Regions from separate parts of the Cobetia sp. MMG027 genome, predicted to be linked through region 3. Evidence: predicted binding sites of a transcription regulator. Region 3 holds the regulator's gene; each other region holds the start of a gene.
What was found. The regulator LexA, encoded in region 3, represses DNA repair genes until DNA is damaged. The targets are predictions, from matches to a motif close to TACTGTNTANNTANACAGTA.
Positions count from the first base shown of each region.

Region 1: the regulator LexA is predicted to act here: its motif matches at 7,100-7,119, upstream of PJK54_RS11395 (LexA family protein).
Region 2: the regulator LexA is predicted to act here: its motif matches at 4,092-4,111, upstream of ruvC (crossover junction endodeoxyribonuclease RuvC).

Region 1 is NZ_JAQJIO010000007.1:157,582-168,004, forward strand. Features, by position in the region: gene PJK54_RS11365 (hypothetical protein) at 1-658, opposite strand, end outside; gene PJK54_RS11370 (iron-containing alcohol dehydrogenase) at 748-1,917, opposite strand; gene PJK54_RS11375 (GlxA family transcriptional regulator) at 2,260-3,354, shown strand; gene PJK54_RS11380 (trimeric intracellular cation channel family protein) at 3,418-4,272, shown strand; gene PJK54_RS11385 (LysR substrate-binding domain-containing protein) at 4,433-5,323, shown strand; gene PJK54_RS11390 (Y-family DNA polymerase) at 5,280-6,611, opposite strand; gene PJK54_RS11395 (LexA family protein) at 6,620-7,081, opposite strand; partial or broken gene PJK54_RS11400 (LysR family transcriptional regulator) at 7,285-8,143, shown strand; gene PJK54_RS11405 (2OG-Fe(II) oxygenase) at 8,165-8,914, opposite strand; gene PJK54_RS11410 (DMT family transporter) at 9,025-9,345, opposite strand; gene PJK54_RS11415 (DMT family transporter) at 9,360-9,728, opposite strand; gene PJK54_RS11420 (NAD(P)-binding domain-containing protein) at 9,953-10,423, opposite strand, start outside.
Region 2 is NZ_JAQJIO010000004.1:314,780-325,202, forward strand. Features, by position in the region: gene tolQ (protein TolQ) at 1-561, opposite strand, end outside; gene ybgC (tol-pal system-associated acyl-CoA thioesterase) at 740-1,186, opposite strand; gene ruvB (Holliday junction branch migration DNA helicase RuvB) at 1,186-2,229, opposite strand; gene ruvA (Holliday junction branch migration protein RuvA) at 2,434-3,048, opposite strand; gene ruvC (crossover junction endodeoxyribonuclease RuvC) at 3,457-4,035, opposite strand; gene aspS (aspartate--tRNA ligase) at 4,285-6,072, opposite strand; gene PJK54_RS07215 (FmdB family zinc ribbon protein) at 6,216-6,440, opposite strand; gene PJK54_RS07220 (D-2-hydroxyacid dehydrogenase) at 6,755-7,774, shown strand; gene PJK54_RS07225 (PDC sensor domain-containing protein) at 7,952-9,883, opposite strand; gene PJK54_RS07230 (ribokinase) at 10,054-10,423, shown strand, end outside.
Region 3 is NZ_JAQJIO010000005.1:287,435-297,857, forward strand. Features, by position in the region: gene PJK54_RS08755 (isochorismatase family protein) at 1-175, shown strand, start outside; gene PJK54_RS08760 (methylglyoxal synthase) at 381-854, opposite strand; gene pyk (pyruvate kinase) at 934-2,403, opposite strand; gene topA (type I DNA topoisomerase) at 3,011-5,653, shown strand; gene PJK54_RS08775 (DUF6586 family protein) at 5,653-6,132, shown strand; gene PJK54_RS08780 (hypothetical protein) at 6,386-6,625, shown strand; gene lexA (transcriptional repressor LexA) at 6,756-7,385, opposite strand; gene PJK54_RS08790 (TetR/AcrR family transcriptional regulator) at 7,948-8,625, shown strand; gene PJK54_RS08795 (L,D-transpeptidase) at 8,625-9,167, shown strand; gene nagZ (beta-N-acetylhexosaminidase) at 9,370-10,423, shown strand, end outside.

The sequences.
Region 1 (10,423 bases), on a different contig from region 3:
CGATGATCGCCAGCAGGATGATCGGGAAGATCCCCAGCTTGCCCAGGTTGCCCCAGAACGGATTCGAGGTCTTCAGCCTTGCGAAGTGGCGCGAGAAGATGATGTAGAACGCCAGACCCACGGCGATGCTGATGGTGATGGGATAGGTGTCGAAGCGTCCGCCTTCCTTGAAGACCACGCTGATCGCGGCCAGGCCTGCCCCCATGATGATGCCGGCCTTGATGGCCGAGGGAATCAGGTTGACCACCTTGCTGGCCAGCCCCGTTCGTCCGAGCACGATGGCCAGTATCCCGAGCAGCAGCTGGAAGGCGATCAGGGCATGCACCCGCGTCTCGCCCTCGGGGAAGGTGGATACATAGGCCATCAGCAGAGGAATGGCCGGCGTGATCCAGCCGGGAATGACCGGGTCGCCCAGCAGATGGTGAACGAGATACAGCAGCCCGTTGAGCATCACGATGGCCAGGGCGGCTTCAAACGGCATGCCCAGCAGCTCCGTCATCAGCGGGATGGCGGCGAGATCCACCGCGCACATCAGAAGCCCCTGCAGATAGTCGGGCAGCTCGAATCGATAGTGCAGGAAGGGCAGGCGAATCTTGAAAGGCCCCAGGGCGTAGTAGGGGCTTTCCTCTCCGGGTTGGCGGGTTTTCCAGTGGCTCATGATGGCGTTCCTGTTGTTATCGTTATTCATCTTCACCTGGGGTGAAGATGGTGTTCACGAGAAGGGGCAGTGCTCATGCCTGGCGGGCTTCACCAAGCGGCGCGATAGATGCACTCGATGTCGTGCTGGGTCAGTTGACGCGGATTGTTGCGCAGCAGGCGTTCCACCTTGACGGCATCTGCCGCAAGCGAAGGAATATCCTTTTCGGAAATGTCGAAATGGCGCAGGCCACTGGGGATGTCCACGTCTCGGCACAGCTGGTGCAGGCGCTCGACGACCAGTTCGGCCGCGGCCTCATCCTTGAGTGCATGATGCGCAGTATCCAGTGCCTCTGCGATATCCCGGAAGCGTTCGACGCAGGCCAGCGCATTCCAGCGCATCACATGCGGCAGTAGCAGGGCGTTGGTCACGCCATGGGGCAGGTGGTAGCGCCCGCCCAGCGGGTAGGCCAGGGCGTGGACCGCCCCGACCCCCGCATTGCCGAAGGCCATGCCTGCCAGCAGACTCCCCGTGGCCATGGCTTCACGCGCCTCGAGATTGCCGGGATTGGCATAGGCCTTGGGCAATGCCTTGATGATCAGGCGCATGGCCTTGATGGCCAGTGCATCGGTGATGGGCGTGGCGAAGTTGGACAGATAGGCCTCGATGGCATGCACCAGAGCATCGACGCCGCTGGCGGCAGTGACATGGCGGGGACAGCTGACCGTCAGCTCCGGGGCGACGATGGCGACGTCCGGCAGCAGGTAGTCATTCACGATACCTTTCTTCATGCGTGCTTCGGTGTCAGACAGAATGCCGATGTTGGTGACTTCGGAGCCGGTGCCTGCCGTGGTCGGCATCGCGATCAGCGGTGCACCACGCACACGGGCCTTGTCTTCCCCGAACAGGCTTTCCAGATCGCCGTCATGGGTGGCGTACACCGCCACGCATTTGGCGATGTCCATGGCGCTGCCGCCGCCCAGCGCGATCAGGCCATCGCACTGCGCCTCGAGGTAGACGCTCATGCAGTCCTCCACGATGTGCACTTCCGGCTCGGCACTGACCTCGCTGAAGATGCGGTAATGGGTCAGCTGGCCATTGGCCTTCAATACATCGAGCTGATCCGTGATCGGCTTGAGGGTACCCGATCCCAGCACACCGGGGTCGGTGACCACCATCGGGCAGCGCATGCCCAGGCGAAGGATTTCTTCACTGAGGCGTGATGAGGCCTGTTGGCCCGTTATCAGGCGGTGGGCGGATTTGAAGCTGGCGATGCTCATGGCGATATCCTGTCCTGGATGACATGGGGAAGGGCGCTGGTTGGCGTCTCCTGTCATGATGGTTAGCAAATGGCATGCCAGTTTATTGCTCTTTACAAGCTACTGAATTCAATGGGTTTTTATTGAGTTTTCGCCTAAGGTCGCTACGCCCAAGGTCGATGTTCTGATGACATATGGAATCACTCGCGTGGCTTGAGTGATGCGTTATGTCATCAAACGCGATGCGATGATGGCAGGTGACAGACGATCGAAAGCCGCGATTCTGCACAGGTCACTGGTCTCTTTTCCCCAATGTCATTATCGTTTGATGAAAACCGCCGAAGGATTGATGAAAATCGCCATATGCCTGATACCCCGACCGCGCTGGACATGAAGCCCTTGAGCACTGGCGCGCATCCCTACCCGCGGCCGGACTCACCGCCCGTGCTGGCGCCCGGCGCCGCCGAGAATACGCTGAATGTCTGGCTGGTACCGCGCTTCTCGATGTTGACGCTGTTCTGCCTGCTCGAGCCCTTGAGGGTCGCCAATCGCTTCGGGCGGGATCTGTTCGCCTGGCGGCTGTTGTCAGCGGATGGTGAGGCGGTGGTGGCCAGCAACGGGGTCCGTATCGATGTCGATGGTCGCCTCGATCAGCTGATGACGTGGGAGCCCCGGCAGGCATCGGAAGCGGTGTGTGAACAGGCCTCGGCATCCATGGCCCGGATGCGCCTGATGGTGGTGTCGTCCTATGAGCCAGAAGCGAGTGTCGACAGTGAGTCGCGTGCCGTGCTGCGTTGGCTGGCGGCCCATGGTGCCTGGCTGGGGGGACTGGATACCGCCCCCTTCATTCTGGCGCGGGCCGGTGTGCTGGCGGGGCATCCGGTGGCGTTGCACTGGGAAAGCGTGCCTGCCTTTCAGCAGGAGTTTCCTGAGCTGGACGTCAGCTCGGCCCCTTATGAATGGCAGGGTGAGCGTCTGACCGGCTCCGGCGGGGCGGCCAGCATCGACATGATGCTGGCCTGGATCGAGCGGCTCTATGGCCCTTCGCTGGCCGATGCCGTGGGACGTCAGATCATGCACCAGCGCACGGCCGTGAATGTGGAGAGCCCGACTCCGCGCGATTCGTCGTTGCCGCGCAGTGTCGTGCGGGCGCTGGCGGTGATGGAGGCCAATCTTGCCCAGGCCCTGCCCATTCCGGTGGTCTGCCGGCTCGCGGGGCAGTCACAGCGCCAGCTGACGCGCCTGTTCGTGGCGCAATTCGGCGAGACCCCCAAGCAGTGCTATCTCGGCATGCGTCTGGATCATGCACAGCGGGTGCTCGCCGACAGTCGGGTCAGTGTCTCCCAGGCGGCCTTTGCCACGGGATTCACCCATCTGGCGCACTTTTCTCGTGCCTATCAACAGCGTTTCGGTGAGGCGCCCAGCGTGACGGCGCGTCGCGGACTGGCCGCTGAATGAACGGCCATAACGCTCGCGTGTGGCGCATGAATGACAGTTTCGTCGTCTGAGGATGCTATGGGTATGAACTGGATAACCTGGCTGGATCTGGCCGGTGTGATGATCTTCGCGCTGACAGGCGTCGTCGTGGCCTGTCGTTCGCGGATGGACCCGATCGGCATGCTGGTGCTCGGCGCCGTGACCGGTATCGGCGGCGGCACCCTGCGTGATCTTGTGCTGGGCATCAGGCCGGTGTTCTGGGTCGAGCAGCCGGTCTATCTCTGGGTGATCCTGCTCACGGTGGGCGTGGCGACATTGGGCTTTCACTACATCCACCGCCTGACGCGGGTCTTTCTGCCCGTGACGGATGCCTTCGGCCTTGCGCTGTTCACCGTGCTGGGCGCTCACAAGGCCCGCACGATGGGGGTAGACGGCATCGTTGTCGTGGTGATGGGCACCATGAGCGGCGTGGCAGGCGGCATGATCCGGGATGTACTGGCGCGCCGCGTGCCGATGGTGCTGCGTCAGGAAATCTACGCCTCGGCGTCGCTGGCGGGCGGGATTCTCTATATCACGCTGCTCGAGCTCGGGATGCCGCTTGCCTGGGCGACAGGCGCGGCCATCGTGATGGTATTGATGATTCGACTTCCGGCCATCTACTGGAACCTGACGCTGCCGACCTTCGCCTGGGTCATCATCCCGCCACCGGACCTGTCAGCGAGTGGTGAACCCCGCACGTCGGGCACGCCCTCAGACAATCAGCGCGAGCAGGGTGATGCCGAATTCGCCACCACCCTGGGGGGCTCAGTGGGGCTCAGCAAGCTCGAGGCCTCGATGAAGATCGACCAGCCCCCCGAGCCGCCGATGCTGCCACGTCGTACTCCCAAGGCGCGGGTGCGCATGCTGCGCCCCGGCGAGAGCCGGCGAGGCAGGAACTGAGCACGGAAGGCCATGGCGTGATCGCTTGGAAGCGGTGCGTGATTATGGTGCAAGAAGTGCCTGACAGGTGCCGATCATTGCGATTTCTGCAAGGATTCGGGCCGAACAAGGGGTCATCAAGGTCTGACAAGGGCCATCGTCTTCTGGGAGAAGTTTCATCATGCGCAGTCGCTCACAAGACCTTGAATGGTTGCTGGCGGTGGTCGACAGCGGAGGTTTCAGTGCTGCCGCCAAGCAGCGGGATGTGCCCGTGGCCAAGGTGTCGCGGGCCATCCAGCGGCTGGAAAGCGAGCTTGAGACACCGCTGTTGACTCGTACCACTCGCAGCGTCGCCCTGACGGACGAGGGGCGTGCTTTCGTCGAGCGCATCAGGGAAGGGCTGCAGCAGTTGAGCGAGGCCGAAGACGTCTTGCGTCAGCAGCGTGATCAACCCAGCGGCCGTCTGCGGGTCGATGCCGCCAGTCCTTTCGTCCTGCATCAGCTGGTGCCGCTGGTGGGAGAGTTCGAACGTCGCTATCCCGGCATTTCCCTGGAGCTTTCGGCGGGTGACGACATCATCAATCTGCTGGAGCAGCGCACCGATGTCGCCATTCGCATCGGCGAGCTCGAGGATTCGACCCTGCACGCCAAGGTACTGGGGCGCTCGACCCTGCACCTGGTCGCCAGCCCCGCTTATCTGGCAAGGCATGGCACGCCGACGAGCGTCGCGGCGCTGGCGTCGCATCGCCTGCTGGGGTTCCTGCCGCCCAGTCGCCTGAATCGCTGGCCACTCAAGGGTGCGCCCCGGGAGCTGGAAACGACGCCGCACCTTTCCACCTCCAGCGGTGAAGTCATGCGCCAGCTATGCCTGGCCGGCCACGGCATCGCGCTGATCTCCCGCTTCATGCTCGCCGATGACCTGGCGTCGGGCGCTCTGGTAGAAGTGCTGCCGGGGCAGGTCCAGTCGCCCAATCCGCGTGAGTTGATCCAGGCGGTGTACTACCGCAACAGCACGCTCTCGCCCCGTATCAGTGCCTTTGTCGAGTTTCTTGCGTCGCGCCTGACGTTGTAGGGAGCCGAGGGGGGCTCCCCAGTCGCTTCAGCTCCTGCCAGCGGGTGGTATAGCGTGAGCTGCGATGCGCGCAGCGCAGCTGCCAGGCGGCATCCGGGCGCGCGACGCCCAGACGCACGGTGCCACGACCCATCTTCTGATTCATCGCATCCAGTGTCGCCATCAGCTGCTGGTTGCGTTCTCGTCTGGCGATATCGGCCTCGCTGTCGAGCAACGAGAGCTGCTCTCGGGGCTGGTCGATGAGGTCCAGCAGCATCACGCCTGCCTTCATGAAGCGATAGCCGCGCAGATAGATACGCTCGAGCGCCTGATGGGCGGCGGCGAGTATCTCGCGGCTGTCGCTGGTCGGTTCGGGGAGTTCGATGATGGTGCTGGGCGAGTATTGCGGGAGATCCGGGCGGTGGCGGTTGCTCTTGAGGAAGACCAGCACGGCACGTGTCTGGCTGCCCTGATGGCGCAGCTTCTCGGCGCCGCGCTGGGCGTGCTGGCGAATGGCATCCTTGAGCTCATTCATGTCATCGGTCATGCGGCCGAAGGAGCGTGAGGTCATGATGCGCTGACGGGCATCATCGGGGTCGTTCATCTCGAAGCAGGGCGTGCCTTGCAACTCGCGCACGGTGCGCTCCAGCACGACGGAATAGCGCTGACCGATGACGCGCGGGTCCGCACAGCGCAGGTCCCAGGCGGTATGCAGCCCTTGCAGTGCCAGCCGTTCGACCAGGCGATGGCCCACGCCCCAGACATCGCCCAGCGGTGTGTCTTCCAGCAGGCGCTGGGTGCCGACTTCGGCAGGTTCCAGCACGCAGACGCCGCCGAATTCCGGCCGCTTCTTGGCGGTACGGTTGGCCAGCTTGGCCAGGGTACGAGTGGGGGCCACGCCGACACATACCGGGATGCCGGTGAACTTGCGCACATTGCGGTGCAGGGTACGACTCAGCGCCAGCATCGCGTTGCGGTCAAAGCCATCGAAGCGCACGAACATCTCGTCGATGGAGTAGGGTTCGACCCCCGCGCTGTATTCCTCCAGCACGTCGCGCACGCGCGCCGACATGTCGCCATACAGCTCATAGTTCGAGGAGAGCAGGTGGATGCGCCCCTCGCGTACCAGGGATTGCAGCTGGAAGGCCGGGGTCCCCATCTCGATGCCCAGCGCCTTGAGTTCCTGAGAGCGTGCGATCACGCAGCCGTCATTGTTGGACATCACCCCCACAGGGCGGCCTTCCAGGCGCGGATCAAAGACTCGCTCACAGCTGGCGTAGAAGTTGTTGCAGTCGACCAGCCCGATCATCGGCGCGCTCATACCGCGTATTCGTGGATGACGGAGCGCACCACCCCCCAGACCTGACACTCGAGATCGACGATAGCCACCGGCGGATACAGGGCATTGCCGGAGCACAGATACGGCCGCTGGCCGATCAGTTCGTAGCGCTTGACCACCACCTCGCCCTCGACCAGCGCCACCACGATATGTCCGGGGCGGGCGTCGATGGAGCGATCCACGACCAGGGTGTCATTCTCGTAGATGCCGAAGCCTTCCATGCTGTCACCTGCCACCGTCATGAAGAAGGTCGCTGCTGGACGCTTGATCAGCCGCTCGTTGAGATCCAATGTCCGGCCAGCGTAATCCTCGGCCGGTGACGGAAAGCCGGAAATTCCCGCACGCCCCGTGATGTGGGGGTATGGCAGCTCACATGGCGCAGGAGCGGGATGAGGGCGAGCCAACGTCTCGTGAGTGGCAAGGGGGGCAGATGCGGTCATGGAAAGCTCTCCTGTCATGGCTGTATTTATATACAGTATCCGTGGCAGGCAAGCGTTAGGCAACCGCTAATATGCAAAGCCGCCTCAAGTGAAAGTGGCCGCTGCGAAGCCCGGATGGCGAGGGTGTTATGCTCGGCATCGGCGAATGCCATCGGGCGTAAGGTCCGGTGTCTACGTGAAAGGCGGGTTCACTGTGGAGAGCCATGAACGAACTGACCCAACGACTGCGCACCTTCCTCAAGGTGGCGGAGCATCAGAGCTTCAATGCGGCTGCGCGTGAGCTGGAGATCGCCAGTTCCACGGCGACGCGTCACGTCAATCATCTGGAGCGACAGCTGGGCGAGCCGTTGCTGGTGCGCACCACGCGCCATGTGCGGCTTTCGCCTGCCGGTGAGCGAGTCGTGATCCGTTTCCGTGCCATCTTGGGCGAGGTGGCTCAATTGACGGATGAGCTCGAGACGCTGAGTGAGCGAGTCGCGGGGCCGCTGCGCATCTCGGTGCCGTGGCGATATTCGCGCCTCTATCTGGCACCGCTGGTGAGTGAATTCATGCAGTGCTACCCCGAGGTGGCGCTGGATATCGTCAGCAGTGATCAGCGTGTGGATCTGATCGAGGAGCAGTTCGATGTCGCCATCCGCATCGGCCATCTGGAAGACTCGAGTCTGATCGCACGGCACATCAGTGACCAGCGTTTCGTGCTGGCCGCGGCACCGCCTGCTGACCTTCAGCTATACCACCGCCAATCATCACTGGCGGCTGGTGCAGGGTGAGCGGGAGCACCGCATCTCGGCGCGAGCACGCGCGTTGCGTACCAACAACGCCGACATTCTGACCCAGGCAGCCCTCGAGGGAGCTGGTGTCGTGGTGCAACCGCTCTGGGCCATCCGTGAAGAACTGGACCAGGGACGCCTCGTGGCGGTGCTGGAGGACCATCAGGTCACGTCGTCGGATTTCGACACTGGCATCCATGTCGTCTTCGCGCGCGAGAATCAGCACAACCCGCGCGTGCGTGCCTGGGTCGATTTCCTGCTCGCCCGCCGCGAGCGGCTAGCCGGTCGCTAGCAGGTTCTCGGCAGGTGGTGATCAGTAGAGAATATCGCTGCGGATGATGTACTTGGCACCATCGCGGATCGGCTCGCCTGCGTGCACGCAGTGCTGCGGGTGCGAGCCATGCGGGAAGCACAGCACGCCGCCCTTGGGCGTTGCGACCGAGACTGTCTGGATGTCGTCCCGTGACTGGGCAGGCCTTTCGGGGTCGCGACGGCTGACCAGAAACTCGGTGCGCCCGCCGGTATAGCCATCGCTCAGGAAGATGAGGAAGGTGTACTGGCTCATCAGGCCCGGATAGGCGTCCTGGACGATCTCGCCATTGATGACGCGACTGCCCGGCCAGGCACCATCGGTATGCGGCTTGAAGAAGTCACCGGCCTCGTAGCGATAGACACGAAAGCGCGCATTGATGCCTTTTGCGCCTTCGCCCTGGATCTGCTCGGTCACCAGTGGCGCCGAGCGCGCCCAGATGACCTGATCGATGGCGTCACTGACGACCCAGTTGACGTTGAGGTTGTGGCGTACCGAACGCGGCAGGGAGACGGGCGCATCCTCCTCGAAGCCCATTGCCTCCAGGGTGGCGACGAAGTTGTCGGCCTCGGCAGGCGTCAGCACATTGAGCAGCTGGAAGGCGCCCGGGACACCCTCGACCTCCTGACGGACCACCTCTGGTGTCGCCTCGGTCTCGAAGAGGTCAGACACGTCACCGTTGTCGGTCCAGATGGGCAGGGGCGTGGGAGAGAAGCCGCGTTCGTGACTGACGGCGTAGAAGGACAGGCTCATGGCAAGACTCCTGAATGGCATGATCACGAATGTTGCCCGAGAGGCTAGTGCACTGCCGACGACAGAAAAAGGCACCTGACGGCAATTGGTCATTGCACGAATGGCAATGATCAATGTCCGCCTGTCAGGTTGAGGCCGACGATCGACAGCACGATGAGGCCGATGCAGGCCATGCGGCGAAACGAGAAATGCTCCCGCCAGAACAGCACCCCGATGATGGCGCTGACCACGGTGCCGATGCCGGAGAATACGGCATAGGCGATGCCCAGGCTGATGGTGTCCATGGCCAGATACAGCAGGCTCAAGGAGGCGCTGAAGCCCAGCGTTACCAGCAGCACACCCCGTCGGCGGCGGTGGTTGGCGTACTGGTTGAAACCGGTGACGCCGACGACTTCACAGCAGCCGGCGGCGATCAGATAGACCCAATCCATGTCATCCCTCCTGCTCATTCACTGACGGTGGTCTGTGGTGTGGCACTCGCGCGAGGTTGCTTGTCGGCAGGCGCGCCGGGGGCCGTCTTGAGCACGATGATGCCGATCAGCATCAGCACCACGAAGCCCAGCGTGGACCACTGGAACTCGAGCTCGAAGAACAGCAGGTCAGTCACCACCGTCCCCAGCGTGCCCAGGCCGACGAAGATGGCGTAGGTGGTGCTGGCGGGCAGTGTCCTGGCGATCTGGGTGACCAGACTCAGGCTGATGATGACCAGCAGCACCGTCAGTGCCCATTCCAGGGGAGTGTCGGCGACCTTCAGGCCCGTGGCCCAGCCGATTTCGCACAGGGTCGAGATCAGGAAATAGAGCGTGATGCGCATGGTGATCGGGCGTCCTTGTGAGGTGTCGGGAAAATGAGGCGTTCAATCGCCAGCGAAAGACATGCGTTGCATGAATGCGAGTCTATATGAGTTTTTGTTGATGTTTCTGGCCATGAAAAGGCGGAGGGAGCCCCTCCGCCTGGTGCCTGGCGAGTCGTTGGTGCAGCCTCGTCTGACTTGCATCCCTGTGAACAGAAGCTCTTGTGTACAGTGACCAGAAAGCGTCAGGAGGCCAGCGGCGTGCTCGTCACCGGAGCAGCTGACTCCTCGTCGGATGGCGCCTGGGCCTCGGCCGGCTGGGCCAGATAGGCTTCCAGCGAGTCATCCATCGCCTCAAGCCACGGCGTGTGATGTCTGGGCGCCAGGGTGCCGGTCATCAAGGAGCGATAGCCGTGATCGCGGAAGGTCATGATGTTCTCGTGCTTGTGATGCTCCCACTCGAGGAAGGTGCGATTCACGCCATCGATATCGAAGCTCGGGTAGTCGGTCTCGCTGATCAGCGATTTCACGTAGTCGCCCTGGAAGACGATCATCGCCTCGTCGCTATCCAGCGTTTCCTCACGCTCGCGCCATGCCTGGCTATCGGCTTGCATCGCCGCTTTCGCCGGCAGTGTCTGGGTGCCGAGAATCGCATCGCGCACCCACCAGGCCTGGGCATCGAACATGTTGAAGGTGTACCACTGGTCCTGCATGCC
Region 2 (10,423 bases), on a different contig from region 3:
GAAGATGACTGCCGGAATCGCGGCAAAAAGCCCCATGGCGGTGGCGACCAGCGCTTCTGCAATCCAGGGAGCGACAGTGGTCAGAGTGGCCTGCTGTGCAGTCCCCAGTGCCTGGAAAGAGCCCATGATGCCCCACACCGTCCCGAACAGACCCACATAGGGGCTTACGGAGCTGACGGTGGCCAGGAACGGAAGATGGATATTGAGACGTTCTTCCTCGCGTGACAGCGTGACACGCATGCTGCGCTGAACGCCGTCCATCACCGCATCGGCATTGCTGGACTTGGGCTTGAGACGACTGTACTCACGAAAGCCTGCACGGAAGACGCCTGCAGCACCCGGCGTCGCCTCTTCTTCACTGGGCAATTCACGGTAGAGGTGATTGAGATCCACTCCGGACCAGAAACGCTTTTCAAAGGCGGTATACGCCTGTTTCGCTCGTGACAATGCCATCCCCCGCTGGAAGATCACTACCCAGGAGGCGATGGAAGCCGCCAACAGCAGCAACATGACGGATTGCACCACCAGGCTGGCATTCGCGAACAGCGAAATGATCGACATCGAATCTTCCACGGAAATCCCTCTTTTACTTGGTTCAGTCAGTGCCGCCGGTGAGGCGACACCCTTAACATTCGTCCGACTCCGTCGCCTGACATCCGACCAGAAGGATGGCTGCAACGGCGTCTCACTCGTTCACGCCTTGACCACGGCGACTCTCGGTCAATCTGGTATCGGTGACTCAGACCTCAAGAGCGTTCAGCAATTCCACTGGCCATCGACGCGGACGCAATGTGCTGGCATCGACACAGGCAATCACCACCTCGGCATCACTCAACATCACCCCGTCCTTCATCACCTGTTGATGAAAGACAAGGCGCGCGCCCCGCAATTCACCTGCCGTTGCCGTGACCTGAAGCAGATCATCCAGTCTCGCAGGACGATGATAGCGACTGGCCACACTGTGCACGACAAGCTGGATACCGCGCTCCAGAAGTGTCTGCTGGGAATAGCCACGTGCGCGCAGCCATTCACTGCGTGCGCGTTCCATGAAGCGCAGGTAATTGACGTAATAGACGATGCCACCCGCATCGGTATCCTCGATATAGACCCGCACCGCATGATGAAAATCGCCCGTCTGCTCAGTCAACGTTTCCTCGCCGGGTCTAGATGTCTGCAGAGACGACATCATGCGTCCTCCTTCCCACCCGGCGTCAGACGCGCCTGGGTCTCACGCGGCGTGATGCCGAAATGCTGATAGGCGGAACTGGTCACGACGCGCCCGCGCGCCGTTCGCATCATGAACCCCTGCTGAATCAGATAGGGCTCCAGCACATCCTCGATGGTATCGCGCTCCTCGCCGATGGCGGCCGCCAGCGAATCCACTCCGACGGGCCCGCCATCGAACTTCTCGATCATCGACAGCAGCAACCGGCGATCCATATGATCCAGCCCGTGGCTATCCACATTGAGCATGTTGAGCGCCTTGTCCGCGACATCCAGCGTCAGACGGCCATCGCCGCGCACCTCGGTAAAGTCACGCACCCGCCGCAAGAGCCGATTGGCGATACGCGGCGTCCCTCGCGAGCGTCGTGCGATCTCGCGCGCGCCATCCATCTCCACTTCCATGCCTGACAGCTTCGCACTGCGCGAGACGATACCGGTCAGCGACTCGATATCGTAGAACTCGAGGCGCTGAACGATGCCGAAGCGATCTCGCAGGGGCGCGGTCAACAGACCAGCCCGGGTCGTCGCCCCCACCAGAGTGAATCGTGGCAGTTCCAGCTTGATCGAGCGGGCAGCCGGGCCCTCACCGATCATGATATCCAGCTGATAATCCTCCATCGCCGGATACAGCACTTCCTCGACCGCCGGTGACAGGCGATGGATCTCGTCGATGAACAGTACATCGCCTTCCTGGAGATTCGTCAGCATGGCGGCCAGGTCACCTGCCCGCTCCAGAACCGGTCCGGACGTCGACTTGATGTCCACGCTCATCTCACTGGCAATGATGTGTGCCAGAGTGGTCTTGCCAAGTCCCGGGGGCCCGAATACCAGGGTGTGATCCAGGCTATCGCCACGACCGCGAGCGGCACTGATGAAGATTTCCATCTGCTCGCGCACGATCGGCTGACCGATATACTCATTCAGCGTTCGCGGCCGATTGGCGCGATCGATCCGTTCTTCCGGATCATGCGTGGCCGCGGAGATCAGTCGATCCGACTCCATCATGATGCTTGCTCAACTCCTGATGACTCATGCTGCAGACATGAATCATGTGGCGAGAGGTGGTCTGACCGAGGCAGTGAAATGATCTTGCGCCAATGCAATCAAGCGCGCACTTTCTACCCCAGTCGCCGGCCATTCCCTAGTCAATAAATCCAATCAGGTCGTGCCTATTCTGTCATTCACGCTATCAGGCACGAGACACGTGCGCTAGCTGGCCATCTTGCGGGCCAACGCCGCCTTGATGAGGGCTTCCGTGGAGGCACCTGTCTCGAGTCCCGAGAGCATCTTGGCCGCCTCGACCGGCTTGTAGCCCAGCGCGACCAGAGCGGCTTCGGCGTCGGCCAGGGGATGGGTAACCGGCGGCTGTGGCTGCGAAGCGCGCGCCATTTCCGACAGACCATCGTCCTGCGGAATCGTCCAATGCTTGAGCCGGTCGCGCATCTCGATGATCAGGCGGTCCGCCGTCTTCTTGCCGACGCCGGGCAAGCGAGTCAGTGCCCGACTGTCTTCGTCGTGCACGCAGCGAATGAAATCGGCCTGCTCCATTCCCGAAAGAATCGCCAGCGCCAGGCGCGGCCCGACCCCGGAAATCTTGATCAATTCCCGGAACAGACGACGCTCCGGCTCCTTGCCGAAGCCATAGAGCAACTGGGCGTCTTCACGCACGACCAGATGGGTGAACAGCTGACAGTCCTCCCCGACAGCCGGCAGACCCAGCAAGGTATTCATGGAGGCTTCAAGTTCATAGCCCACACCCTGTACATCGAGTACCAGATGAGGCGGCTGCTTTTCGAGCAAACGCCCGGTCAGACGTCCAATCATGTTTCGGGCTGTCCTTGAGTCTTCAGTGCCGCCTGCTCATGACATCAGGTGTCAGGCGGCACGGGTTGTTGCGTTGCGGGCAAGCCTACCAAAGATAACGTGCAGGCGGCATGTCCGAGTGTCACGACGATTTTGTCGCATGAATCTGACAGTCACTTGTCGCCATGAGACCAGATGCAGGCAGCATGCGGATGCCAGCAGAACGCAAGATGCTGCCTGACATCGTGAAAACAAGCCCACAAGTGACTGAAAAATTGGAATTTATTGATAACGATAGCGTATCTGGCGCAAGCGGGCTTGTCACTTCTCGCCTGTAGAGGCCGTCTTCGGCACACGCCGGAGTCTGCTCCCCACTCTCTTCAGCCCCTGACCAGACACTCTTCAGACCCTACGTGACCGGCAGACACCTCATTTGCCCGGCTCAAAGTCACGCCAGCTACTGCTGCGTCGTGCGCGGGTACTCTTGCGCCCTGCACCCGCCCCCAGGCCCAACGCCTCCAGCTGCGCGCTGCTCGGGGTCAGTCGCATGCGTGCAAAGCAATGTGTCAGCGCGATGGCCAGAGCATCCGCGGCATCCGCCTGAGGCGTTGCAGACAGCTTGAGCGTATGGGTCACCATATGCTGGACCTGCGTCTTGTCTGCTGCACCGGACCCCGTGACAGCCTGCTTGATCTGTCGCGGCCCATACTCTGATACCGGCAGGCCGTGGTTCGCCGCACACACGATGGCTGCCCCACGAGCCTGACCGAGCTTGAGCGCGGAGTCGGCATTCTTGGACATGAAGACCTGCTCGATGGCGAACTCCGCCGGGCGATGCATGGCAATCACTTCACTGATACCGGCGTAGATCTGCGCCAACCGCTGGTCGAGGCTGACCTGGGACATGCGGATGCAGCCACTGTCCACATAGCGGGGCTGAGCCGCCGAGACGTCCAGTACGCCGTAACCGGTCAGGCGTGATCCCGGATCAATGCCAAGAATGATCATGCCACCGCCTCACGTCTCACACTCATTGCCGCTCCACCCCTGTCGTCTTTCCAGCTTACTGTGTATATAACCAGCCACAATGCCACAAAAAAGGCGGTGCGACACTGTCATTGCCTGCATCATCTGCAGGTAACAGTCTCACACCGCCTTGCCGGGGGTCACTTGCCCGCTTGCGCGGGACTACCCCTCTCCCGGGCGCTGATGGCGCCTGTCAGGAGAGGTTGATCACCCCGGGGTCATTCGCCTGGATCAGGCCTGACCGCCTTCTTCTTCGACCTTGACCTTCTGACGCAGACGGATGTTCAGCTCCTTGAGCTGCTCGCCGCTGACTTCCCCCGGGGCGTCGGTCATCATGCAGCCAGCGCTCTGGGTCTTCGGGAAGGCGATGACTTCACGAATGGTCTTGGCGCCGGTCATCAGCATGACCAGACGGTCGAGACCGAAGGCCAGACCACCATGGGGCGGCGCGCCGAACTTGAGCGCGTCGAGCAGGAAGCCGAACTTCTCTTCCGCTTCCTCTTCGCCGATGCCCAGCACTTCGAACACGGTACGCTGCATGGCCTGGTCGTGGATACGGATGGAACCGCCACCCAGCTCAGTGCCGTTGATGACCATGTCATAGGCGCGAGACAGTGCCGCTTCCGGATCGGCCTTGAGTTCTTCCGGGGTGCAGGACGGCGCGGTGAACGGGTGGTGCAGCGCGCTCAGGCGGCCATTGGCATCGGCTTCGAACATCGGGAAGTCGACGACCCACAGCGGTGCCCATTCGCGGGTGTAGAGGTTGAGGTCTTCGCCCAGCTTGACGCGCAGCGCACCGATGGCCTCGGCCACGATGTTGGCCTTGTCGGCACCGAAGAACACGATGTCGCCATCGACGGCGCCACAGCGGTCCAGCACGTCATCCACGACGTCTTCCATGAACTTGACGATCGGCGACTGCAGACCCTCGATGCCCTTGGCACGCTCGTTGACCTTGATCCACGCCAGGCCCTTGGCACCGTAGATGCCGACGAACTTGGTGTAGGCGTCGATTTCCTTGCGTGACAGGCTGGCACCGCCCGGCACACGCAGCGCGGCGACACGGCCCTTGTCATCCTTGGCCGGGCCGGAGAAGACCTTGAAGTCCACGCCGCTCATCAGGTCATCGACATCGACCAGCTCCAGCGGGATGCGCAGGTCCGGCTTGTCGGAACCGAAGCGCTGCATGGCTTCGGAATACGGCATGGTCGGGAAGTCGCCCAGCTCGACATCCAGCACTTCCTTGTAGAGACCACGGATCATGGTCTCGGTCATGCCCATGATGTCCTTCTCGTCGACGAAGCTGGCCTCGAGGTCGATCTGGGTGAATTCCGGCTGACGATCGGCGCGCAGATCCTCGTCACGGAAGCACTTGGCGATCTGGTAGTAACGATCGACACCGGCGACCATCAACAGCTGCTTGAACAGCTGCGGAGACTGCGGCAGCGCGAAGAAGCTGCCGGCATAGGTGCGGCTCGGCACCAGATAGTCACGTGCCCCTTCCGGCGTGGCACGCGTGAGAATCGGGGTTTCGATGTCGAGGAAGCCCAGGGCTTCCAGCTGGGCACGCACGCTGTGGGTGATGCGTGAACGCAGGCGCAGCTTGTCGATCATGTCCGGACGACGCAGGTCGACATAACGATACTTGAGGCGAACTTCCTCACCGACCTTGTTGTGGTCGTCCAGCTGGAACGGCGGCGTCTGTGCGGTGTTGAGCACTTCGACATCCTTGGCCAGCACTTCGATCATGCCTGTCGGCATGTTCGGGTTCTGGGTGCCTTCCGGGCGCATGCGAATACGGCCCTTGATGCGCAGGACGTACTCGCTGCGCGCCTTGTCGGCAGTGGCGAAGGCATCGACGGTGTCCGGATCGACGACGATCTGGGCGATACCGTCACGGTCGCGCATGTCGAGGAAGATGACGCCACCGTGGTCGCGACGGCGGTGCACCCACCCGCACAGAGTGACATCCTGATCGATCAGGGTCTCGTTCAGTTTGCCGCAATAGTGGCTGCGCATGTTGATTCCTTGTTGCTCAAATTCGTGATCGACGCACTGGTGCGCGTCTGTCTCAGAGGGCCTGACGCTGGAGATGCCTGCCACTCATGCATGACCTTGCACATGGATGGCAGGCATGACAGCTGGCCTGATGACGGGAGACATCAGGACGAGCTATCGCCACCTCCGGCCAGATTCTTCTTGCTGCCGGACTTGAAATCCGTTTCGTACCAGCCACTGCCCGCCAGACGGAAACCGGCGGCGGATACCAGCTTTTCCAGCTGGTCCGTCTTGCATTCCGGACATTCCGTCAGCGGCGCGGCGCTGATCTTCTGCAACTTGTCCATCCGATGGCCACAGGCCTTGCAGTGGTATTCATAGATCGGCATGGTTTTTTCCTGACGATACTGGTCCCGAGCGCATGAATGCGAATCGCGGACCATGACAATGTTATGCCTTGCGGCGCCCTTGCATCAGACGTGCCGGAGACATCAATATGAGTGACATCTCAAGCACAGCTTCGGAACGCGTACAATAAGGCCAGTTGAACGTCTTTCAAGTCAAAGCGAAAGGGCCACATTATAGCGTGCTCGGCCCCTTGCGGGGCAACACCTCGATAGATTCCCGGCAATGCGCCGTCATGCCCGGCCAGGGTCAGGCCTCATTCACTGCCGCCCGGCCGTCTCACGTCATGAGGACACCGATGTCTGATCCCCAACTCGCATCTGCAACTCCCCCTACTGCTGCCGCTGGTTCTGGCCCGCAGGCCGTGATGCTCGACATGGCATCACTTGGCGACGGTCTTGACTTCAGCCGCCTGAAGGACCGGGTCAATGGGCTTGTCTGCCATGATGCCACGTTGCCCGAGCAGGTCGTGGAGCGTCTGGAGGGTGCCGAAATCGTGCTGGTCAACAAGGTACGCCTGGAGGCGCAGCATCTGGAGGCCCTGCCGACATTGAAGCTGATCGCCGTCATGGCCACCGGCACCAACAACATCGACATGGAAGCGGCAAGGGCGCAAGGCATACGCGTCATGAACGTCGCGGCCTATGGCACCGCCTCTGTCGCACAGCACACCTGGATGTTGATGCTGGCACTGGCCGGACAACTGCCTGGCTACCAGGGAGATGTCGCGAGCGGTGAATGGCAGCGCAGCAATACCTTCTGCCTGATGGGCCGCCCCACCCTGCAACTGGCCGGCAAGCATCTGGTGATCGTCGGCAAGGGAGAGCTGGGGACTGCCGTGGGCAGGTTGGCAGAGGCGTTCGACATGCGCGTCACCTTCGCCGCGCGCCCGGGCAGTGAGTCGACGTCTCAACGACCGAGCCTGAAACACCTCCTGCCTGAAGCGGACGTCATCAGCCTGCACTGCCCACTGACGCCTGAGACACACCATCTGATCGACGAGCAGGCCCTGGCGTTGCTGAAGCCCGGTGCCCTGCTCATCAACTGTGCACGCGGTGGCATCATCGATGAAGAGGCTGCACTTGCCGCCTTGAAGCGTGGGCACCTCGGTGGACTGGCCGTCGACAGCCTGCCGGAGGAACCGCCCCGGGAAGGCCATGCCCTGCTGACAGCGCTGGCTGACGGCCGCACGGCGTCTGAGGCCGGATGGAACCTCATCGTCACGCCCCACAATGCCTGGATCAGTCGTGAAGCGCGTCAGAACATACTCGATCTGAGTCTTGCCAATATCGAGGCCTATCTCGGCGAAAACGTCTGAGACATGGACGAGGGGGCTGCACTCCGATGCCCGCCCGCTGACAGAGGCATGGATAGACACAAGAAGGGGCCAGATGCACAAGGTATCTGGCCCCTTCTTGTGTCGGAATTGCCGCGTCATTCAAGAGGAATGACGCGACATCGATGGCAACTAGCCTGAGATCACTCTTGAATTCGCTCAGCGCAGGTGGCTGGCGAATGAGGATCTGTCGATACGAATATGCATGCCGGCGGCCTTGACGGGGTGGCCTTCGGCATCCCACGTCACTACCCGCCCGCGCGAGATGAGCAATACCCAATCAATGGCATCCGCCGCCTGATCCTCGTCATGCCGACTCGCCGACGATGCCGCATGGCCCTCGCCGCCTTGCGGCTCGATGCCCGGTTCAACCGTCAGATCAGGATGCGCATTGCAGCCCATGCTTTCGATGTGCCGCAGATCCTCCTCTCCCGGGGCGCGCATGCGGTACTGACATTCGAAGGTATCGCCGAAGGTGGTGAACACGCGGTGACGCAGGACATGCACGGCTTCCAGGTCGTCAGGATGGATCAGCCGATCAAAGTCCAGCTCGCGCATCACCAGCGGCTCACGCCCTGTCGCTCCCAGCATCCGCCACAGATTGGGGTGAATGTGGATGATGCGCCCGGGAATATCCATCTCCCACAGACTGTCGCCACTGGCCTCCAGGGAGTCGAGCAAGCGCCGCTCACTGGCCTGGAGTTCCTGCTGGGTCTGGCGCAGACGTCGGTACATCTCTTCCGCTGTATTATGGGCATCATCTAGCTCGACGATACCGCATTGCCCAGGAGACTCGATCTCCGCCCCCATGCCGATACGATGCAGGCGATCCCTGAGCTCTGCCAGCGGCACGGACAGATGGCGACTGATGTGGTGGGTGCGCCAGCTCATCAGCAGGAAGAAGCTCAGATAGAAGAGAATCAGGCCGCCCACCAGCGCCATGCCGACCAGTTGAAAATTGCGCCCGATCTCGGCGGTACGCGAGAAAACGGCCGACTCCTCCACCATGCTCAACATGATCCAGTCATTGCTGCTCAGACGCTCCCAGGCCACCTTGAAGGGCTCGCCATCCACCGAGACGCTTGCAGAGCCCCGACGCTGCCCGAGGATCTGCTCGGACAGGGTGGCGAAGACGGGATGCCTGGACAGCTCCATCTGCGCCGGCCGCAGCACGTCCTCCTCCTGGATAATGCTGACGTCCGGCTGCTCGACCGGTGCCAGAGACAGCAATGATTCGCCCCGCGACGGCACCGCCAGTGAGCGCCCCTTGGCATCGTAGAGCATCGCGAAGCCGCTCCAGGGCAGTTCCATGGCCAGAATCTGGTTGACGATGACATCCAGGGTCATGTCGATGCCTACCACACCGAGAAATTCGTCACCGTCGTAAAAAGGCGTGACGGCAGACGTCATCCAGCCATTGGCGGCGGGGTCCTGATAGAGATCCGTCCAGACGGTGTGGCGCTCGGGATTCATGGCCGGTGCGGCCAGGTAGAAGAAGGAGAAGTCTCGGCAATCGTGATCGGGGGGCAACAACTCGACGAGATCCACATAGGGATAGATTCGCACATAGCAGTTCGCCAGCGTCACGAAGGTCTGGATGACCGCGGGATGGGTCGAGACGATATTGCGCATCAGGGGGTCCACGGCCGTCATTCGCAATGCCAGTGGCACATCGATCTCGATATCAGGCAGCACGGCATGGAAGCCACTGGCCTGATCCCCTTCATCCCTCTGGCTGGCCCAGGCGCCACTGCGCTCGAATCCATGCCGAGCCGCTTGCTCCGCACTGACGGGAGAAGCACTGTCGAGTCGAATCATGCGGGCCTGTGCCGCCATGCCGGTGGAGAGATCCTGTATATGTTCCAGCTGACGATTGAGGCTCTTGGCCTCGCGCAGCATGGCCAGATTCAACTCACTGCTCGACTGCGCCTGAAGGTAATTCAGGTTGGCATCACGTATCTCGTCGTTGGACAGGAAGTACACCGCTACCAGCGCCGTCTCTACCAGCAGCAACGGGATCATGGTACTGGTAAACAGCGCGCGCCAGACCCATTTCTTGATGGTGATGGGGGTACGTTGAATTCCCGGCATTGGCGGATTTCCTGATTCCTCCATAAGTGAATCGAGTATGCGCCTTCTCTTGCCTATAGGTGGACTTCGCGCTTCAACGCTCAAACATGTCCAAAAGGTCAGACCTTGGTGTCAGGACTGCGGACAGGCGGCCAAGGCTTTGCTAGGATGCTCGCCCCCAAGGAGGCTGCATGCTTTACAACTACGGTTCCATCAATATCGATCACGTCTACCGGGTCCCTCATCTGGTTCGCCCCGGTGAAACTCTGGCGAGTCACTCCTTCCGTCAGGTATTGGGCGGCAAGGGGGCCAACCAGTCCCTCGCTCTAGCACGCGCAGGCGGAGATGTCACCCACTGGGGACGTCTCGGCAATGCCGACCGCTGGGCACTTGAGCCATTGGAGAGCGCCGGTGTCATCACGTCTCAGGTCGAACTGAGTGCCAGCGCCAGCGGTCACGCCATCATTCAGGTGGATGATCACGCCGAGAACAGCATCATCCTTTACCCTGGTGCCAATCATGGCTTCACCGACGAACACCTCTCCGAGCTGTTCTCCGGAG
Region 3 (10,423 bases):
CATCGTGGTGCTGGAGCCTGCCTGCGCCACCTATGATCTGAGTGCGGAAAGTGTGGCTGCCCTTGGACTGCCTGCGCCCGCCATCCACCCGCAGCGAGACGCCCATCACATCGGGCTCTATTGCATGGCCTCACGCGGGGCGATCATCGCCAGCCAGCTCAGGATTCAGGCGTGAGGCATCAGACGCCTGGAGGAAGGCGCTTGAGGCTGTCAGTCAGGTACAGGTCCGAAATGTAGTTTGATTACGACATTTTCGCGGATATTCGCTGTTCTGCATAAAGCCAATGACCATGTGGATCACGCTGACACGAGCCCATACGCAAACGCCCGCCCACTCAAAAGAGGGGCGGGCGTTTGCGTGTATCGGCAATGTGCCAGTGTCAGGCGCGGGTGCTGACCCAGTCATTGGCATCGGGGACCGCGATCTCGACCGACTCCGACATCAGTGATGAGTGGAACATGAAGTCGGCACTCGCGACATTGTTGGCCACCGGCACGTTCCACAGTGTCGCCAGGCGCAGCAGCGCCTTGACGTCAGGGTCGTGCGGCATCGGAGCGAACGGGTCCCACAGGAAGATGAGCAGGTCGAGATTGCCTTCGGCGATGCGCGCACCGATCTGCTGATCACCACCCAGCGGCCCGCTCATCAGGCCTTCGACCTCAAGTCCGAGCTCCTTGCTGATGCGTCGGGCCGTGGTGCCGGTGCCCAGCAGCTGGTGGCGTGACAGCTCATCGCGCCAGCGCATGGCCCAGGCCAGCATCTCATCCTTCTTGCCATCGTGAGCCACCAGCGCAATCCGCTTGCGTTCTGCCAGGGTGCGTCGTGCCTGGCGCTTGGGTCGTTGCTCGCTCATGCCGCTTGATCTCCTGAAGGCGGGGTGTCAGCCCCGCCAGTGATAACGCTGCCGGTGTCGATCCGTCGATGCCGGTCGCTCAGTCGATGGTGCCACCGACAGTGACGATCTTCATGGTGTTGGTGCCACCGTGGGCATTCATCTGATCGCCGCGGGTCAGAATCACCAGATCACCACGGTTGGCGATGCCGCGCGCTTCCAGCTCGGCGATGGCGCGACGGTTGATCTCCTGCGCCGGCAGCTCGCTGGAATCGAAGGGCAGGGACACCACGCCACGATAGAGAGCCATGCGGCGCTGGGTCTTCTGGTCCTGGGCGAGACCGACGATCGGCAGACCCGAGCGGATGCGCGAGGCGATCAGCGGGGTGTAGCCGGATTCGGTCATGCAGACGATGGCCACGACACCCGTCAGGTGGTTGGCCGCGTACATGGCAGACAGTGCGATGGTCTCGTCTGTCTTGCTGAAGCCTTCGTGGATGCGGTGCTGGGATTCCTGGGCGGCACGTTCACGCTCGGCACCCAGGCAGACACGATCCATGGTCTCGATGGTCTCGACCGGGAAATCGCCTGCCGCGGTCTCGGCCGACAGCATCACGGCGTCGGTGCCGTCGAGCACGGCATTGGCGACGTCGAAGACTTCGGCGCGGGTCGGCAGCGGGGCGCTGATCATCGACTCCATCATCTGGGTCGCGGTGATGACCACGCGGTTGAGGCTGCGGGCACGGCGGATCATGCGCTTCTGCACGCCGATCAGCTGTGCGTCGCCGATCTCCACGCCCAGATCGCCACGCGCCACCATCACGCCTTCACTGGCGAGGATGATGCCGTCGAGCACGGCGTCGTCGGCGACGGCTTCGGCGCGCTCGACCTTGGCGATCAGGCCGATGTCACGACCTTCCTCGCCCAGCAGCTCACGTGCCAGCTGCATGTCGGCGCCACTGCGCGGAAAGGAGACGGCCAGATAGTCCACGCCGATGTCGATGGCGGTCTTGAGGTCTGCCTTGTCCTTCTCGGTCAGCGCCTCGGCGGACAGGCCACCGCCTTGCTTGTTGATGCCCTTGTTGTTGGACAGCTTGCCACCCACCTTGACGGTGGTGTGGATCTCGTTGCCCTTGAGTTCGTTGACCTCGAGCACCACGCGACCGTCATCAAGCAGCAGAACGTCGCCGGCGACCACGTCATCGGCCAGTTGCTGATAGTCGCAGCCGACACGCTCGACGGTACCTTCATCGCGGCCCAGGCCGATGTCCAGGATGAACGGTTGGCCTTCCTGAAGCTGGACAGCGGTGTCCTTGAAGCGGGCGATGCGGATCTTCGGACCTTGCAGATCACCCAGCACGGCGACGCTGCGGCCCTGGGCGGCGGCGGCGGCACGGACGGCCTCGGCACGCATGCGGTGGTCTTCGGGGCTGCCGTGAGAGAAGTTGAGGCGAACCACATCCACTCCGGCACGGATCATCGCGTCGAGGACGCCCGGCTTGTCACTGGCCGGACCGAGTGTGGCGACAATCTTGGTGCGGCGGATCGGGCCGTTGAACGCGTGCGGCATGAGAACATACTCCTTGAACACTTGCGTGAGGGGTCAGGCGGTTTGTGTTGTCATTTTACTACATTGACGACGTAAAGGGAGCCTGTCGAGTGTCGTGGTTGATTGGTGTGGTAGCGCGTGAGTGATTCGGCTGCCATGGTGGCGATGGTAGCGACATGACTTGCGTCTTCACAAGCGCTGGCGTCAGGCTGGTGGTCAGCCAGACACGGCGTGATCCGAGAGGCCCCGGCTGTGGGGATGGCATCTACGTTGACCCGCAGGCCTGCCACTGCCTGTGTCAGTAATGCCACACTGATGTGACGAATCGTGAAAAGGCCACTTATATATAGTCATGGCTTGCCTGTCGTCATGGCGACACATGCATCTGGCGGGTCTGGCAGGTCCGGGTGCCGGTCGATGACCGCGTCATGCCTCGGGCGTCGATTCTCGAGATTCGGGGTGGTGTGTGATGTCCGCTGCCACCACCCACATGTCGTGGTGCTGGCAACATTGCTGGTCAGCGCTGAAATGCTGGGGTAGGGTAGGCGCATTTTTAGGCTGGGATAAAACCCAGCGCTACGAGTCATTCGCCGGTGCAGTCAGCGCCGGCCAGGAGATGCGAGCAACCATGGGCAAGTCACTGGTGATCGTCGAGTCGCCTGCCAAGGCCAAGACCATCAACAAGTATCTCGGCAACGACTTCGTGGTGAAGTCGAGTGTCGGGCATATCCGCGATCTGCCGACCAGCGGTAGCGGCAAGCAGGCCACCGATCCCAAGGAGCGTGCCCGTCAGGCAGCCGAGACGCGCAAGATGTCGCCGGAAGCCAAGGCGGCTCACAAGGAAAAGAAGGCCAAGACGCAGCTCATCCGTCGCATGGGGGTAGACCCGGAGAACGGCTGGGAGGCGCATTACGAGATCCTGCCCGGCAAGGAAAAGGTCGTCTCCGAGCTGACGCGCCTGGCCGAGAAGGCCGACACCATCTATCTCGCGACGGATCTGGACCGCGAAGGTGAGGCGATTGCCTGGCACCTGCGCGAGACCATCGGTGGCGACGATACCCGCTACAAGCGCGTGGTGTTCAACGAGATCACCAAGAAGGCGATCACGGCGGCCTTCGATGAGCCGGGCGATCTGAAGATGGACCGCGTGCATGCTCAGCAGGCGCGTCGCTATCTGGATCGTGTCGTCGGTTTCATGGTCTCGCCGCTGCTGTGGGCCAAGGTGGCCCGTGGGCTGTCGGCCGGGCGAGTGCAGTCGGTTGCCGTGCGCTTGATCGTCGAGCGCGAGCGTGAGATCCGTGCCTTCATTCCGGAAGAATTCTGGGATGTGCACGCAGAGCTTGCCGCGACCAGCGGCGAGGCGATCCGTTTCGAACTGGCGCGTCAGGATGGCAAGGCCTTCCGTCCGACCAGCGAGAAGGAAACGCTGGATCGCATCGCGGCGCTGCGTACCGCTCGGCTCGCGATTTCCAATCGCGAAGACAAGCCGACCCGCTCCAAGCCGAATGCCCCCTTCATCACCTCGACCCTGCAGCAGGCGGCCAGCAGTCGTCTCGGCTTCTCGGTCAAGAAGACCATGATGATGGCGCAGCGCCTCTACGAGGCCGGTTACATCACTTACATGCGTACCGACTCGACCAATCTGTCGGCGGACGCGGTGGCCACCGCGCGGGACTTCATCGCTGAGGAATTCGGCGACAACTATCTGCCGCAGGCCGCCAACGTCTACTCCAGCAAGGAAGGCGCCCAGGAAGCTCACGAAGCGATCCGTCCCTCCGAGGTGGCGCGTCGCGCGACGGACCTCACCGGCATGGAGCGTGACGCGGAGCGTCTGTATGAGCTGATCTGGCGTCAGTTCGTCGCCTGCCAGATGGTGCCGGCGGAGTATCTGTCCTCGACCCTGACCATCGAGGTCGATGGCTACGAGCTGCGTGCCAAGGGCCGGGTGCTCAAGTTTGACGGTTATACCCGCGTGATGAAGCCGGCGGGCAAGAAGGAAGAGGACCAGTCACTGCCGGACCTGGCCATCGGCGAGGTGCTGGAGCTGGTCGAGCTGGACCCGCAGCAGCACTTCACCAAGCCGACGGCGCGTTACACCGAAGCCAGTCTGGTCAAGGAGCTGGAGAAGCGCGGCATCGGCCGTCCTTCGACCTATGCGGCCATCATCTCGACCATTCAGGATCGTGGTTACGTGGCGCTGGAAAATCGGCGTTTCTACGCCGAGAAGCTGGGTGACATCGTCACTGATCGTCTCAGTGAATCCTTCAAGGACCTGATGGACTTCGGCTTCACCGCGCGCATGGAAGACTACCTCGATGAGGTGGCCAACGGTCAGCGCAACTGGCGTGAACTGCTGGATGCCTTCTACGCCGAGTTCAAGGCCGAGCTGGATCACGCCCAGTCAGAAGAGGGCATGCGCCCGAATCAGCCGGTGCCGACCGATATCGCCTGCCCGACCTGTGGTCGCGAGATGCAGATCCGTACCGCCTCCACCGGCGTCTTCCTGGGGTGCTCCGGTTACAACCTTCCGCCCAAGGAGCGCTGCAAGACCACCATCGACCTGTTGCCGGGGGATGAGGCGGTCGCCGCTGACGCGGATGAGAATGCCGAGACCGATGCACTGCGTGCCAAGCGCCGTTGCCCGATCTGCGCCACGGCCATGGACAGCTATCTGATCGACGAGCAGCGCAAGCTGCACGTCTGCGGCAACAGCCCGGACTGCGTGGGACATGAAGTCGAGCAGGGTCAGTTCCGCATCAAGGGCTACGATGGGCCGGTCATCGAGTGCGACAAGTGCGGTGCCGACATGCAGCTCAAGACCGGGCGTTTCGGCAAGTACTTCGGCTGCACCAACGAGGATTGCAAGAACACCCGCAAGCTGCTCAAGTCCGGGGAAGTGGCACCGCCGAAGATGGACCCGATCCCCATGCCGGAACTTGCCTGCGTGAAGGTCGAGGATCACTACGTGCTGCGTGATGGCGCCAGTGGCCTGTTCCTTGCCGCCAGTCAGTTCCCCAAGAATCGCGAGACGCGTCCGCCGCTGGTCAGCGAGCTCAAGGCGCATGCCGACGAGCTGCCGGAGAAGTATCACTTCATCCTCAAGGCGCCGGAGAAAGACCCCGATGGCCGCCCGACGCAGATTCGTTTCTCGCGCAAGGCCAAGGAGCAGTTCGTGATGACGGACGAGGATGGCAAGGCGACGGGGTGGAAGGCGACCTTCGACAACGGCCGTTGGGTCGTCGAGGACAAGCGCAAGGGAGCCAAGAGCTGATGAGCCAGCGTGGCCGCACCAATCAACTGCTGTATCAGGCCGAGTTGCTGCTGGAGCAGGCGGCCGTCGCGACGCGTGATGAGCATGCCGTCGCACGGCGCATGGCCGGTGAGGAAGGGGCGCTGGCGTTGATGGAGCTGGCATTGGCCTCGTTGATCGAGGAGTGCGCCGCGTCGGCACGCTGGCCTGAGGGCAGCTGGCGCGAGCGGCTGGCCACACCGCCGACTCCCGTGGCGGAAATCGAGCAGTTGCGAAGCCTGCAGGCGCAGCCGGACAGTTGGTTGAGCCAGCTGGTGGCCGATATCACGCGTTTGCATGAAGAGGGCGGTGCTGCCCGGCGTGAGGAAGGCCAGGCGCGTGGCGATGGTCTCATCATCGCCGCGGCGGCCAATGCGCCTCTGGCAGAGCGTCTCGCCACGGCAGTCAGCGCCATGAAGGCGTTGCTGTCACACCTTCGCGAGTCGAATGTGGAGTGGTAGCGTCGCGCCTTGCCTGACCCGAAGGCGCTGGCATGTCACGCACCTGTCATTCAGGTGACGCCTTGGCATGACGGGTGCTAGACTGGCGGCATTGTGGCAAGCCCTGCATTCTCCGGTACGACCATGGCTCTGGCTGTGGTCGTACTTTTTTCTGCATTGTCGCCAGTGACTGCAAGTCGCAGGGCCTGCCCGCCGTCAAGCTGACGATCACAACGACGCCGGTATCCTCAGGATGCCGTGCAGGAGGAATGACGTGTCCGATCCCGCCGTACTTGAAATCGTGCAAATGGAAGATGGGGAAGTGATCCTGCGTGCCGCCGAGAGTGAAGGTGAGCCACTTCTCAGTATCCGCATCTCCGATGAAGCTGCCGATCTGCTGCGTGACAATCGCTTCGAGGTCGCGCGTGAGATGATCGATCACGCCATCACCCGCACCCGCCTGTGGGATGGCGAGGATGATGAGGACGAGCAGTCGGAAGGCATGGTGCACTGAGCACTTCCCGCATGTCTGCCAGCCACGAAAAAACCCGCCAATCGGCGGGTTTTTTCGTGGATGCCCTGATGGCGACAATCGTCATCTGCGCGTCAGCGCTGTGAGGACAGACTGCCTGCGAGCCTTGAGATCAGTGCAGGCCGCCATCGCGGATCACGCCCACGCCGAGGCCCTCGATTTCCAGGCTGTCCGTGCGCAGATCCACCTTGATGGGAGCGAAGTCCTCGTTCTCGGCTTCCAGCCATACGTAATGGCCATCGCGACGGAAACGCTTCACCGTCACTTCATCCCCCAGACGCGCCACCACGATCTGTCCGTCACGCACGCTGCTCGTGCGGTGCACGGCCAGCAGGTCACCTTCCAGAATGCCGACATCCTTCATCGAGACCCCGCGCACGCGCAGCAGATAGTCGGCGGCAGGCGAGAAGTAGTCACTGGGCAGCGGGCAATGACGATCGATATGCTGGCTGGCCAGGATAGGGCTGCCAGCGGCCACTTCCCCGATGACCGGCAGGCCCTGCTCGCTATCCTCTTCCGCCTCGGCCAGAGACGGCACGCGGATGCCCCGCGAGGTGCCCGGTACCATCTCGATGGCTCCCTTGCGCTTCAGGGCACGCAGATGCTCTTCCGCGGCATTCGGTGAGCGAAAGCCCAGTGCCTGGGCGATTTCGGCACGCGTTGGCGGATAGCCTGAGGACTTGATGGTCTTGATGATGAAGTCGAAGACATCCTGCTGGCGCGGAGTAAGCGGCTGAGTCATGGGCATTGCCTTTTGCCTGGGCGGCATCTGAGCTGACGGCACGGGGTGTGCATCCATACAACTGTCATTGTATCCAGTCATGGCGGTCATGCAAGGCATCGTGGGTGCTTTGGCAGCAACGTTGCCGGCATCTTCGTCGACATCGACATGCTGACGCGAGACAGCGGGTGTCCGGGACACCCCATGACCATCCCGTCCCCGAGCGTCCCGCGTGAATGCGCGTCCTGCCGGTCTTGGCTGTCGAGTGTTTGAAACAACCAGCAATTGCCAGTCATGGCATGGACAGCTAGAATTATCTTGTTTCAAACGAATGTTCGTCGGGCGCATCAGGCTACCGGTACCTGACCCTGTGTGTCCTGTGCTTCTGTCCTGTGCTCGGGATACGGCTCGTGGCAGCCTCCGCCTCGGAGTCGCTGCCTGACACGCGGTGCGTGAAGACCGACATGTCGTTTGATTGACCTGCATGAGAAGAGTCGCCCCCGGGCCACGGCCTTGCCGTTTCCCGGGGGGACAAGGACTCCCGTGCCCCCTCGTGACTGATCACCTGACAAGGCATCCGCCCATGGCCCAGACCGATACCGTTACCCGTATCCTCGATACCGCCGAGGTCCTGTTCGCCGAGCGAGGCTTCGCCGAAACCTCGCTGCGCAATATCACCAGCAAGGCCAAGGTCAACCTGGCGGCGGTCAATTATCACTTCGGCTCAAAGAAGTCATTGATCCAGGCAGTGTTCGCCCGCTATCTCGACCCCTTCAGCGAGCGTTTCCATGCGGCACTCGACAGTGTCGAGCAGCAGCATGCCGGTCGTCAGGTGCCGCTGGAAACGCTGCTGGAAGTGATGGCGCGCACGGTGCTGGAGGTGCCGGCCGAGCGCAACAGCCTGCGTACCTTCATGCGCCTGCTCGGGCTTGCCTATACCCAGGGGCAGGGCCACATGCGTCGCTACATCCGCGAGCATTACGGCACGGTCTTCAGCCGCTTCGCCGAGCTCCTGAAGCTTGCGACGCCGGACCTGCCAGACAACGAGCGCTTCTGGCGTCTGCACTTCATGCTCGGCAGCGTGATCTTCACCTTCTCGGGACTGGACGCACTGCGCGATATCGAAGAGGCCGAATACGGCCATCACACCAGTGTGCGCGAGCTGATCCAGCACATGCGTCCGGTGGTGGTGGCGGCGATGGCGGCTCCGCTGCCGGCCTCGCTCGGAGATGGTGAAGCGGTCACCCAGGCGGCCAGCTGATGGCTTGCTGGGTGGCGGTGGATCTCACCCGCCAGCGTCTCGAGATACGCAATGACGCGCCGAGTGGCAGTCGTGATGCGCCGCCCCCCGCGGCTGACCCTGACACGCTGGTGCATGCCTGTGCGATCTCCAGCGGCCTCAACGGTATCGGCGAGCTCGATGGCAGCGGTTGCACGCCGACCGGCTGGCATGTGGTTCGCGCCGCGATCGGGGAGGGCAATCCGCGTGGTGCCGTCTATCGTGGGCGGCGCTTCACGGGAGAGGTGTTCACGCCTCGACTGGCCGCCGAGCACCCCGAACGCGACTGGATCCTGACGCGTATCCTGTGGCTCAGCGGTCGCGAGTCCGGCATCAACCGTGGCCGCAACGCGGCGGGACAGCGCGTCGACAGCCTGCGGCGCTACATCTACTTCCATGGCACGCCGACCAGCGAGCCGATGGGCACCCCGGCCTCCCATGGGTGCATTCGTCTGCGCGATGAGGATCTGCTGTGCCTTTACCGGCATGCGCCCGCCGGAACGCCAGTGCTGTTGCACGCCTGACGCTGCGTTGCCTGGCGGCTGGTGCTCGCGACTGTTCGAGTCGCGCTCAGTCGGCTAGAATTGCGCCTTTCCTCGCGCCGGCCGCCTGTCCTGAGGCTTGTCTTCCAGGCTGCCGAGCCCCGTAACGACATGAAACCCTGCCGTGCGTGCCATGCCTTGCAGCGCATGACACGGCCAGCAGGCCATGGACAGGAAGGATGTCATGACACAGCCATTGGGCTCCGTAATGCTCGACGTCGAGGGGCATACCCTCACGTCTGACGAACGTGAACTACTGGCACGCCCCGCCGTCGGCGGCGTCATCCTGTTTGCGCGCAACTGTGTTTCTCCCGAGCAGGTGCTGGCGCTGTGCGGTGAGATCCGCCGCGTCAATCCACATCTGTTGATCGCCATCGATCAGGAAGGCGGACGGGTGCAACGGCTGCGCGAAGGCGTGACCCGCCTGCCGCCGATGCGCGCCCTGGCACATTGCTGCCTGGGACGTGACTGTGACGGCTGCGGTGATGATGCCCAGTCGTCAGGGCTCGGGTTTGCCCGTGACGCCGGCTGGTTGCTGGGCATGGAGATGGCTGCCATTGGCTGCGACATCACCTTCGCGCCGGTATTGGATATCGATGTCGCGGGTTCCACCATCATCGGCGACCGCAGCTTCGGGACGACTCCCGAGGACGTGATTGCCGTCGGGACCGCCTTCATCGAGGGCCTGCGCGAAGCTGGCATGGCTGCGGTCGGCAAGCATTATCCCGGTCATGGTGGCATCGCGGCGGATACCCACCGCGAGCGCGTGATCGACCCCCGCTCCTTCCGCGAGCTGCGCGAGCATGATCTCAAGCCCTTCGCGGCGCTGGCGGATCGCCTGGGTGGCGTGATGCCGGCTCATGTCATCTACCCCGATTTCGATGCGCGCCCCGCCGGCTTCTCGCCAAGCTGGCTGGGACTGCTGCGTGAGGAGTTCGGTTTCAAGGGTGCCATCTTCTCCGATGACCTGGGCATGGCGGCTGCCGTGGCCGAGGGCGAGCCGGAAGTGCGCGCTCGTCTGGCACTGGATGCCGGCTGCGACATGGCGCTGGTGTGCAATGATCCCGCCGCCGCACGTGCCGTGCTCGACAGCCTCGATGGGGATGAGCAGCGCAATGCCGGCAAGCGTCAGGCGCGTCTGCGCTACGGGCGCGCCCGCCCGACGCTCGAGGGCCTTGCGGGGCTGTCTCGCTGGCGGCGTACCCATGCACGTCTCGAGGCGCTGGCGGCCAGTCAGC